Regions from separate parts of the Erwinia sp. AK-PDG3-5 genome, predicted to be linked through region 3. Evidence: riboswitches for the same ligand, from Rfam matches in the RefSeq annotation. Region 3 holds a riboswitch; each other region holds the start of a gene.
The links. A riboswitch is a leader RNA that binds a small molecule or an ion and turns the genes downstream of it on or off. The one in region 3 is predicted to bind thiamine pyrophosphate.
Positions count from the first base shown of each region.

Region 1: another riboswitch for thiamine pyrophosphate. It lies ahead of thiM (hydroxyethylthiazole kinase); the one in region 3 lies ahead of thiB (thiamine ABC transporter substrate binding subunit).
Region 2: another riboswitch for thiamine pyrophosphate. It lies ahead of tenA (thiaminase II); the one in region 3 lies ahead of thiB (thiamine ABC transporter substrate binding subunit).

Region 1 is NZ_CM165967.1:1,652,350-1,656,124, forward strand. It holds gene AC1UKS_RS07485 (S8 family peptidase) at 1-1,626, opposite strand, end outside; TPP riboswitch at 1,917-2,019, shown strand; gene thiM (hydroxyethylthiazole kinase) at 2,055-2,840, shown strand; gene thiD (bifunctional hydroxymethylpyrimidine kinase/phosphomethylpyrimidine kinase) at 2,837-3,637, shown strand.
Region 2 is NZ_CM165967.1:1,881,880-1,885,654, forward strand. It holds gene AC1UKS_RS08585 (ABC transporter permease) at 1-56, opposite strand, end outside; gene AC1UKS_RS08590 (ABC transporter ATP-binding protein) at 53-802, opposite strand; gene tenA (thiaminase II) at 799-1,494, opposite strand; TPP riboswitch at 1,559-1,663, opposite strand; gene AC1UKS_RS08600 (TonB-dependent receptor) at 1,782-3,056, opposite strand; gene AC1UKS_RS08605 (FAD-binding oxidoreductase) at 3,208-3,775, opposite strand, start outside.
Region 3 is NZ_CM165967.1:3,893,699-3,897,473, reverse strand. It holds gene thiP (thiamine/thiamine pyrophosphate ABC transporter permease ThiP) at 1-770, opposite strand, end outside; gene thiB (thiamine ABC transporter substrate binding subunit) at 746-1,732, opposite strand; TPP riboswitch at 1,774-1,880, opposite strand; gene sgrR (HTH-type transcriptional regulator SgrR) at 1,916-3,577, opposite strand.

The DNA of each region.
Region 1 (3,775 bases), 2.2 Mb from region 3:
GCTGTTGGCGCTATAGGCCACCGTGCCATTCAGGAACACGCCGCTATCAACGGTGGTGAACTGGCCACTGATACCCTGACCACTTTGCAACAGGGTTTCTGAGTTTTGCACAATGTAGGTGCTGGACGGAATGGTGACCTGAAGGGCCCCGTTCAGTGACGCCGCGCCAGAAACGGTCAGAGGCTGCGAAAGCGTAACGCGCAGTGTGCCATCAGCAGTTTGTTGATAGCTGCCGACCACATGGAGTCCGCCAGCGGTGGTGGTAAAGACCGTACCGGCGTTATTCAGGCTGCCACCAATCGTGCCGCTACCCGCCAACTGTCCGCTGCCGGATACCCGTACATCGCTGGCGACGCTACCGTCGATAACCAACCGGTTACTGGTGATCTGGGTAATACCGGTATAGGTATTTTGTCCGGTGAGCGTCAGTACGCCGCCGGCATCGCTGGCACCACTGATAATCAGTCCACCATTGCCGCTGATATCATTGGCAAAGGTATAACTCCCTGCACTCAGTGCCGCGGAAAAATCGGCGTTATAAAACATGCCGGGGCCGTTCAGCGCCTTATCGACATCCACGTTACCCCAGCCAAAGGTGTCGTTATACGGACGGCCATTAGCGGTATCGGCGGCAACACCCGCCACCGCGTCACTGTGATAATCTGCGGTGGTGAGCAGGGTTTGCTGCAGGTTATACCCCGTCATCCAGGGAAACTGGGCGGAGACCCGGGCGGCAGCACCGGCAACGCGCGGCGCGGCAAAAGAGGTGCCATATTTACGGGCGAGGGTTCCGTCGTCCTGCAGATAATCCGCATAGCCTTCGGCAGTCAGACACCAGGCCGCAGCGTTGCCACAGGCATCAAACACGGCTAATTCTGGCGGCCTGCTGCCCTGGGCGACGTTATAGCCAGGCAGGTAGCCGGTGACTGCAATCAGGCCTTTTTGCAGACTGGCATCGTTATAAATCAACGGCACCTGCGCGTTAGGTGACGGCGTGGCGCCGCCGTTGTTGCCCGTCACCACCACCGCCAGCGCATCTGCTTTAACAACCTCACTGAGGCTGTCATACAGCAGCTGGTAACGGCCGCTGTCCCGGGCGCTTTGCAGTTCTGCAGCGGTCGAGTAACGCTCATCGGAGGCGTAAGACATATTGATGATTTTTACGCCGTTGCTCAGTAAACCACTGACTGCCCGCTGGGTATCCGTGTAGTAAAAGAGGTTATTGCTGGAGGCCTGAGCGATATACAGTTCGCTATCGGGTGCCACACCGCCGGCAAACGTTCCCTGAGCCAGCCCAGCCAGCGTTAAAGCGACAATCGTGCCATGTCCGGGACTGCCCACGTTATCGTTCAGGGTCTGACTGGCACCGGCCAGCCAGGACGTGAAGGAAACATTGGCATAGTTGATGTCCGAACGCCCAGCCTGCAAACCCGAGTCAATAATCCCGACTTTCACCTTGCCATTGCTGGTTGACGTAACCGGAGGCGTTGAAGCGACGGGTTGATTGACGGTTTCCGGCGTGACCGTTGGAGTGCTGTTACTGCTGCTTCCGCCGCCACCTCCACCGCCGCAGCCAGTGAGCAATACGGTGCCGATTAATACTGATAATAAAGATAATTTTGGCATCGCGGGAGAAGATACGGGTGAATAATGGGCAAGCATGGGCTACCTCGAATAAATGAAACAACGGCATCCATGTTGTGAACAAAGAGCGTCAATACCCACAGGGGCGGATTGGCCTTAATTTATCTGCAGATCGGTTTTTTAATCGTCGGAATAGCCACCGATAATCCTGATTATTGCTGGGATACTGAGCGGATTGAGCGTGGCTGGGGCGGTGGAATCTTAATCTGATAGTGGACAGGGGGATGGTAAAGAAAAGCGCCATCCCGTAATCTGGCGGCTGATAGCACGTAGTAAATGACTCGGGGTGCCGTTTCTTTCCAAAGAAAGGGCTGAGAAAAACCCGTCGAACCTGAACTGGATAATGCCAGCGGAGGGAAGTCAGATGCCTGACCGCATCGCCTTCTTGATCGCCGGTTGGGAGTTGTACCATGAACCAACCTCATACCTTTGTCGCGGCGGATGCCGCTGTCTCACTCGACCTCTTTCGTAAAAAATCGCCGTTAATTCATTGCCTGACCAACGATGTGGTGCAGACTTTTACTGCTAACGTGCTGCTGGCGCTCGGGGCCTCCCCGGCAATGGTGGTTGATCCCGACGAAGCCGCACAGTTCAGCGCCATTGCCGATGCGCTGCTGGTCAACGTCGGCACGCTCACCCATTGCCGCAGTGCAGCGATGCTGGCTGCCGTGCACGCGGCCGGAATGGCGCAGCGCGCCTGGACGCTGGATCCGGTTGCCGTTGGCGCATTGACCTTCCGCACTGAATTCTGTCAGCAGCTGCTGGAACACCGTCCTGCGGCTATTCGCGGCAACGCCTCTGAAATCATGGCGCTGGCCCGCCAGGCCGCCTCCGGGCGCGGCGTCGACAGTCTGCATGACTCGGCACTGGCGCTGGACGCCGCCCGCCTGCTGGCCAGCACCACCGGCGCCATCGTTGCGGTCACCGGCGAAACGGATTACGTCACCGATGGCGAACGGGTTTTGGCGGTTGCGGGCGGCTCGCCGCTGATGACCCGCGTGGTCGGCACCGGCTGCGCGCTGTCTGCGGTGGTGGCCGGATTTGCCGCGCTGCCTGGCGACCGGTTAACGCACGTTGCCAGCGCCTGCCGGATAATGAGCCTGGCAGGCGAACGCGCGGCGATGGCGGCAGCGGGTCCCGGCAGTTTTGTTGCGCTGTTCCTCGACGCGCTGTTTACTCTGGAGGTTCAGGGATGAAGCGCATCAACGCCCTGAGCATTGCCGGTACCGATCCCAGCGGTGGCGCGGGCATTCAGGCCGATCTGAAAACCTTCTCGGCGCTGGGTACCTATGGCACCACCGTGATCACCGCGCTGGTGGCGCAGAATACCTGTGGCGTGCAGTCGGTTTACCGCATCGAGCCCGATTTTGTCGCGGCACAATTACATTCCGTGCTGAGCGACGTGCGCATCGACAGCGTAAAAATCGGCATGTTGGCCGACAGCGATATCGTCGAGGTGGTAGCTGTAGGACTGAAGGACTCTGCCGTGCCGTGGATTGTGCTGGATACGGTGATGCTGGCGAAAAGTGGCGATCCGCTGCTTTTGCCGGCGGCTGTTGCCACGCTGCGTGAATGCCTGTTGCCGCAGGTTTCACTGATCACGCCAAATCTGCCGGAAGCGGCGGCGCTGCTGGAGTGTCCGGTTGCCACTCACGAAGACGAGATGCGGCGACAGGGAAGGGCGCTGTTAGCGCTGGGTTGCCAGGCGGTGCTGATGAAAGGTGGGCATCTGAGCGATGCCGAAAGCCCGGACTGGCTGTTTACCCGCCAGCTGGAGCAGCGTTTTACCGCGCCGCGCGTGCCAACCAGGCATACCCATGGCACCGGCTGTACGCTCTCCGCTGCGCTGGCCGCGCTGCGACCACGGCATGATGACTGGGTGTCGACAGTGCACGAAGCCAAGGGCTGGTTACAGGGCGCGCTGGAGCAGGCCGATTCGCTGGAAGTCGGCAAAGGCATCGGCCCGGTGCACCATTTTCATCGCTGGTGGTAGCAGGCGATGAGAAAAGTTTTCACTGGGATCGTTCTGAAAAATGGAGTCAGCAATTTGCCTTAATGTCCGGTTAGGGTCCACGCTGTTGGGGTCAGAAATCATTCATGGCAGGTGTGAGTGCCTGTCGGTTTCACCTTA
Region 2 (3,775 bases), 2.0 Mb from region 3:
TACACCGTCAGGCCACGCCGCCAGCGGCCAAAGGCCGATTCTTTTGCGCTTATCATCCTGCCGCCCGGGTCAGCTGTTGCAGTAATTCACCCTGGCTCTGCAACAGATGCCGATCGTCAGGGGCCCGTGGCGGAAGTCCGGCAATCTGATGCGAATCATCAATCCCGGCCGCAGACAGCACCAACAGCTGGTGGCTAAGGCGGCAGGCCTCCAGCGGATCGTGGGTGATCAGTAATACCGTGTGGCCGGTCAGTAACGTTGAGGCCAGCGTCTGGATGGTGGTGCGTGTGATGGCATCCAGCGCTGAAAAGGGCTCATCCATCAGCACCATCGGCTGACGCTGATAAAGCGTGCGGGCCAGCGCGGCACGCTGCCGCATGCCGCCGGACAGCGCGGCAGGCAGGCTGTCGCCATACCCGCTAAGCCCGACGCGATCCGTCAGTTCGTCAGCCCACTCGCGATCGGGCTTCTCACCGCGCAGGCGTGAGGCGAGGCTGATATTGTCGCGAACGGTCAGCCACGGATAGAGCAAATCCTGCTGCCCCATATAGGCCACGCGTCCCTGAACCGGCAGGCCGTCGCTGCCGCTGACCGTGCCTGACGTCGACAGCGCCAGCCCGGCTATGATCTTCAGCAGGCTGGTTTTGCCAACGCCGCTGGCTCCGAGCATCGCGGCAAACTGACCGCCGGTGATATTGACGTTCAGCCGTTCAAACACCGTCCGTGCGCCGTAGCGCAGGGTCAGATCGCGCACCTGAATCCCTGGCGGTATCACGCCACGGGCAATGTCGTGACTGTTCATCCCTCGTTGCTCAAACTGGCATTAAGGCCCATCTGCCAGAAGGCGCTTTCCAGCCGGGTGGCGGTGGTGAAGATGTTTGAAAGCTCCGGCAGACGACTTTGTGCGCCGCGCTGGACCCCGACCGTTTCCAGCAGATCAATCGCCCGTTGTACGCTGGCCAGATAGCTTTCATCGCCGTAGTTGGCGATCCACGAGCGGTAGGGATTGCCTTCGGTAACGGTGGCGGGATTGTGCAACAGGCCGAGGCCTATTTCGGCATAGCCCGCGACGCAGGGAAGCAGCGCAGCAAGCAGATCCAGCGCGTCGCCGGACTGGCCGATATCCAGCACATAGCGGGTGTAGTTGAGGGTTTCGGGTGCTTCCTGTTCATTGCGCATCTGGCTTTCGCTGATGCCCCATTGCGTGCAGTAACCAACATGCAGCGGCAGCTCGGCGACGATGGCATTCAGCGAGGCGGTAGCCGCCCGCATTTCGGGCAAGGTGCGAAATTTGCTAACCAGCAGGGCATAGGCACGGGCGAAATGGATCAGGAACAGATAGTCTTGCGTCAGATAGCGCCGAAACGCGCTTTCGGGCAGCGTGCCCTGGGCCAACTGCTGAAGAAAAGGGTGGTTAACGTAGTGCTGCCAGTCAGCCGCGGCCTGCTGGCGAAGCTGGCCATAAAGACCACGGGAAAACATGTTGTCAGACATGGGACCTCCAAAAGTGAGTGGAGATCCGGGCGTGCAGAGGGTTGAACAGGCAATGATCGAAAATCGGGCTATTGCCAACCGTCCCTTCGCTGGCATGACCCAGATCAGGTTCAAAGGGTCCGGCTAACGTCGCCATCTCAGCCCATACAGGACACCCCTCGGAGAGGCTTGTTATACGATATTTACTTTTTGATTACAATCGATGGCTGGCGGCTGAGTCAGCGCCATGATGCAAAACGGCTTTCTTACGAAAGCCGTTGTTTAAGCGCCACTAAGCCTGTTTTGGCTTAAAAATCATATTCTAACGCTAAGCGGTTCTGCCAGAAGTTCTTGTCAGAGGTTGAGGTGGTTTGCACGCCGACAAAGTCGGTCAGGCTCAGCCCTTTCAGCACGCCATCAAAGCTGTAGGTGCCGTAAATCAGGTACTCCGACTGATTGCTGCTCGACGCGCCGGCGCTGGCGGTCAAATCCATAAACGAGTAACGGCTGCCGAGGGAAATATTGCTGTTGGCGGTCCAGTTCAGATCGGTGGAGTAGGCGTTGCCGCTCCCCAAATCCTGGGTACTGGTGAAGAACGGTTGGGCGAAATACGGGCCTGACGAGGTGTTATGGGCATAAGGCGTCACCAGCGCACCGTTGCCATAGGCATTCTCACTGGCGGCGATATGGTCCCAGTTCAGTGACCAGCGCAATGACGGCACAAAATTCATCGCATACTGCGCGCCGTAGCTGGTGCTGTTTACTTCGCCCGCCAGCGCGTCGCCCTGACTCAGGCCGCGAATAAACTGCACGCCAATTTTGGGCTGCAACGGATTTTCCGACCACGACAGGAAGCTGTCGGCGTAAACCATCCTGGTGTAGTTATTGTATTCTTCGTACCACAGCTGGCCGGTCAGCTTTTTATCATCCAGCTTGAGGGCGCGTCCGCCGCCGATGCCCCACATGCCGTTAGTACGGCCATCGGCGTCGGTGTAGGCGGTGGTGTCGAGAAACTGATCGTCACCCCAGGGTTTGTAGCGGGTGATTTTGGTGGCGTGCAGGAAGTTATCGCTGTCGCCATAATTGGCGTCGACACCGCGGAACAGGATCGGGGTGATGCGCCAGTCGTAGTCGCCAATAAACGGGATATTGATACGCTGGTCACCGGCGGTGATACGGAAGTCCTGATAGTGCCAGCTCAGATAGGCTTCGCCGACGCCGGTCTCATTTGGCCCCAGTTCACCGATCAGATGGTCATCATTATGCGAGATGCCGCGTTGCAAAATGCCGCTGACGCCAAGGCTCAGGCCATAATATTCCGCGGTGGCATACTTCACGCTGCCGCCGTAACTGACGGTGTCCTGCGAATAGCCCGGCGAGAAATAGGCGTTGTGGGTGGAATAATAGAGGCTGCGCAGGCTGCCATGGACCGAGCCGCAGGTAAACATTTCGGTCAGTGAATCGGCCACACCGGCATCACAATCCGAAACCGGTGTCGCGGCCAGCGCGTGACCCATTAATAAAGCTTGAGAGACGACGAGTGCACCCAACTTTAGCGCAAAGTTGACCTTCTTTGTTTTCATTAATAGCTTCCTGTCAAAATTTGAAAATGATCTGCCCGCAGCAAAAAATGCCGAATAATTTTTTTTGGTATCCCGTAAAACCGTCCGGTGGCGAGCGCGTTATTTTAGCTACGCACGTTATTTACTCACTGTAATTAATTTTATGCTGATTTCATTTATTCAGTGACAGCGGATCGCTTAGTAATTCCAGGGTGTCGCGCACGTCCCAACCCTGCAGCTTGCCTGGGTTGAGCAGTCCTGCCGGATCCAGCGCCTTTTTAACTGACACCACCTCGGCCTTAATTTCCCCTTGCTTACCTTCTTCAATGGTAAAGACATGAGGATTGTTTATTTTTACATCATGGTCGCGGAATGTCTGCATTATTTCGTTCAATCTTTCTTCACTGGAATAGCGAATTAATTGTAATCCGCTGGCAGTGATATTGCTATCGTTGTCACGCAGGAATTCAATATGGGAAATAACTTCATCGCCGAACAATTCCGCCATGGCAATAATCTGCTGATGATAGGTGGAATAATTGAACGCCGTCTGCAAATAGGTCAGGGTGCTGTCCACTTTCAGCGCATGCAGCGTGGTGTGGTTCCAGCAATATTCCATCAGCGAGGCGTTGGCTTCACGCGCCTCGTCCGCCGTCTGGCGCACGGCATTCTGGCCGCGATACTTTTCTAACAGTCCGCTGCACAGGCCTTCACTTTGCTCCGCAATCACGCCTATCACC
Region 3 (3,775 bases):
AATCCGAGACAGCAGACCATCTGAATCATCGCCAGCAGGGCGGCACGGCCCGGATCGTAATCAAAGTTCAGCGCCTGGAAGATCGCCAGTTCGATGGTGGTGGCTTTTGGTCCGCCGCCCAGCGACAGTACGGTTGCGAAGCTGGCAAAACAGAGCATAAAAATCAGCGCGCCGGCAGGCAGGATTTGCCGCCGCAGCCAGGGCCATTCGACCACCATGAAATGGTTCCAGCCGCGCAATCCCAGCTGAGCGGCCAGCTGGCGCTGCTCACCGGGGATCTGTTCCAGCGCCTGCAGCAGCAGACGCGCGGCTAACGGCAAATTAAAGAACACATGCGCCAGCAAAATGCCCTGTAAGCCATAGGGCGTGAAGGTATAGGGAATGCCCAGCAACGCGCAGAGATCGGCCAGCCAGCCCGTGCGGCCATAGACGCTGAGGATGCCAAATACCGCCACTAACACCGGCAACACCAGCGTCATCGCGCAGAGTCTTAACAGCGTGTCCCGGCCGGGGAAGCGGCGTCGGTAAAGCGCGCGGGCCAGCGGGATCGCCGGCCCAACCGCCAGTACTGCGGAAAGAAAGGCCTGCCAGAAGGAGAAGCGCAGGACGTGCCAGAGATAGTCATCCTGCCAGAGCTCCCGCCAGTGGATCGCCGGTGCACTCAGCCATAGCGCGCTGAATGCGGTCAGGGCCACGGCGACCAGCAGCGTCGCCGCCAGCGCACCGGGCACCAACGGGCCAGCAATCAGCGGCTGACGGCGCGTTGCCATGCACTGATCCATTGGCTACGTTGGCTGGCGACTTCCTGTGGCGTGTATTGCAGCGAGTTGGACGGGACGGTCAGGGTATCGAAACCTGCAGGTAGCGTGCTTTTCACCACCGGATACATCCAGTTGCCGGTTGGGATGCTGTCCTGGAACGGTTTATCCAGCATAAATTTCATGAATTTCTGCGCCAGTTCCGGCTGTTTGCTGCTTTTCAGCTGCCCGGCCACTTCTACCTGCAGGTAGTGACCTTCGCTGAAATTGGCGGCGGCATACTGCGATTTCTTCTCTTCAATCAGGTGGTAAGCCGGAGAGGTGGTGTAGCTCAGCACCATATCGCCTTCACCCTTGAGGAACAGCCCGTAAGCTTCGCTCCAGCCTTTGGTGACGGTGACGGTTTTCTTCGCCAGCTTCTGCCAGGCTTCCGGTGCCTTATCGCCGAACACTTTCTGCATCCACAACAGCAGGCCGAGGCCCGGGGTGCTGGTGCGGGGATCTTCATAAATAATCTTTAACGGCTTGTCGCTGTTGACCAACTCTTTCAGGCTGGTGGGTGGATTTTGCAGCTTGGTTTTATCGTACACAAAGGCGAACCAGCCATAGTCATACGGCACAAAGGTCTTATCGTTCCAGCCACCCGGAACGATGACCTTACTGGTATCCACCTGGCCTGGTGCGAACAGGCCGGTTTTCTCTGCCGCATCCAGCAGATTGTTATCGAGGCCCAGCACCACGTCGGCCTTGCTGTTTTTGCCTTCCATCCGCAGACGGTTAAGCAGCGAGACGCCGTCTTCCAGCGCCACGTATTTCAGCTCGCAGCCGCAGTCCGCTTCAAACGCCTTTTTGATGGCAGGACCCGGTCCCCAGTCAGCGGAAAATGAGTCGTAGGTATAAACAGTCAGGACGGGTTTAGCCGCGAAGGCCGGAAAGGTGCTGAGGATCAGTAAAGGCAGAACTTTTTTTAACACTTTGCGTTCCTTGAAAGTTAGGTGTCGCAAAGGATCTGAGCAATCTGGAGAGTCTCAAATCCCTACGCCGGCATTATCCGGATCAGGTTCGACGGGTTTGTCTCAGCGCTGGCAGTGAAACACCGCGAACGCACCCCGTTGAGAACGGCCTATTCTAGTGATTTCCGCTGGGTAACGAAAGCATCATGCGTCGTCAGGGGCGAACCAGGCGGATTTAAAATCAAACCAGCCCAGCATATTCATTCTGACCCCGCGCATGCTGCGTTGACCTTCCAGCAGCAGCCAGTGATGGAACAGCGGATGCAGCGTCCAGGTGTTGATCAGCTGCTTGCCCCAGTCGGCCAGCGGCAGCTTCTGTTCGCGCCAGAGTTGCGCATCCTTTTCCCAGTCCAGCGTCACGCAGTGGTGAACCAGTGGGATTTCGTACAGCAGCGCAAACACGGAAAATTCCAGCGGCAGGGTGAAGTTGGCGCTGCCAAGCCAGATATCGCTTTCGGCTTCGCCGCGGTGCCAGACGTCATAATCGACCTGTTGGGTGATCAACTCCACACCCTGTTCGGCGAGGATCGGCCGTAACGCATTAGCGATGCCCTGATGCTCGACGTGATCGTTATACCAGGTCAGCGTCAGGGTGGTCAGCCCGTCGGGCTTCTGGCTGGCAGCCATATCGCGGCGATGATGCCAGCGCGGCAGCAGGCCATAAGCCGGGAACCAGTAGCGTTGATAGCCAATACCGGCATGGTTCAGCAGGGCGATCGGGTTGAACAGCGTGCTGACCCAGCGACGGATTTGTTCATCGCGACCCTGTTCGGATCGCTGGTCAAACAGCAGGAAATAGCAGCCTTCTTCCAGACGACTCTCTTCTGACTTTTCTTCCAGCCCTTTGCCTTCCAGCTTAACCCCGGCATAAACCAGCTCATCACTGATTTCCGGCAGCACCCAGATATTCACTTCATCAATCAGCGCGCGGTAACCAAAATAGTCATCAAACGCCTGGATCCTCAGTTGGGTGGTCTGATTGCGCACCACCGCATACGGGCCGGTGCCAATCGGCTGACGGGCGAAGTCCGCGAGGAAGGGCCACTCTTTTGGCAGGATCATGGTGCTGACGCTGCCCAGCAGCCAGGGAAGCCAGTTGTCGGGCTGATGCAGATGAATATCCAGCGTCCAGGGCGCTGAGGACTCGATGCGATCGAAATGGGCATACAGGCGCTGGGGCTTCAGTCGCTCAAGGCTGCTGATAATGTCGGCCATCTCCAGCTCGCGACCATGATGAAAGTGGATCGCCGGGCGCAGATAAAACCGCCAGTGCAGCGGAGAGAGCTGCTGCCAGTGGTGCGCAATATCGGCTTCGATTTCCCCATTTTCCTCATTTATCCGCGTCAGACTGCTAAAAATCTGACGGGCAAGGTGGGTTTCAGAACGACGCAGCGGCGTACCGGGTAACAGATTCAATAACGAGCGATAGTACATCACCCGCAGGATATGTTTTCCCTGGCGGAAACTGCGGCCAAGATGCGAGATCAGCATCTGTCTGACCGCGTTTTTATCGCCCACCAGTTGCACCAGCTGGTCGATGCGATCGTTCTCCAGCAACTCTTCCGCCCGCTGCTGTTGCAATGCCAGCCCGGTGTAATGGAAGCTGAGCCTGGAGCGTTTTCCCCGCCCGGCTTCCGCCTGCCATTCAAGCCAGCCCTGGTCCTGCATTGCATTCAGCAGGTTGCGCATATGCCGGCGGGAGCAGCTCAGTTGTACCGCCAAATCGTTGAGCGTCGTCTCCTGCGGCTGGCCTTCGCAGCACTGCCACAGGCGGATAAACTGTTGTTGTAAGCGGGCAGAAGACATAAAAGAGGAACCCTTATCAGAAAGCAATCTGTTTTTTCTTCCTTATATTAGGACAATAATGCCCGCAGATGAAAGAGCGGGAGACATTCTTCGAATGCGCTCTGACATTGATGATTCTGAGTATGGTGCCTTTCACCAGCCAGCCGGGTTAATACCTGGCTGGCTTTTTTCGCTGCTCCATGTTTTCTTCTATGCTTG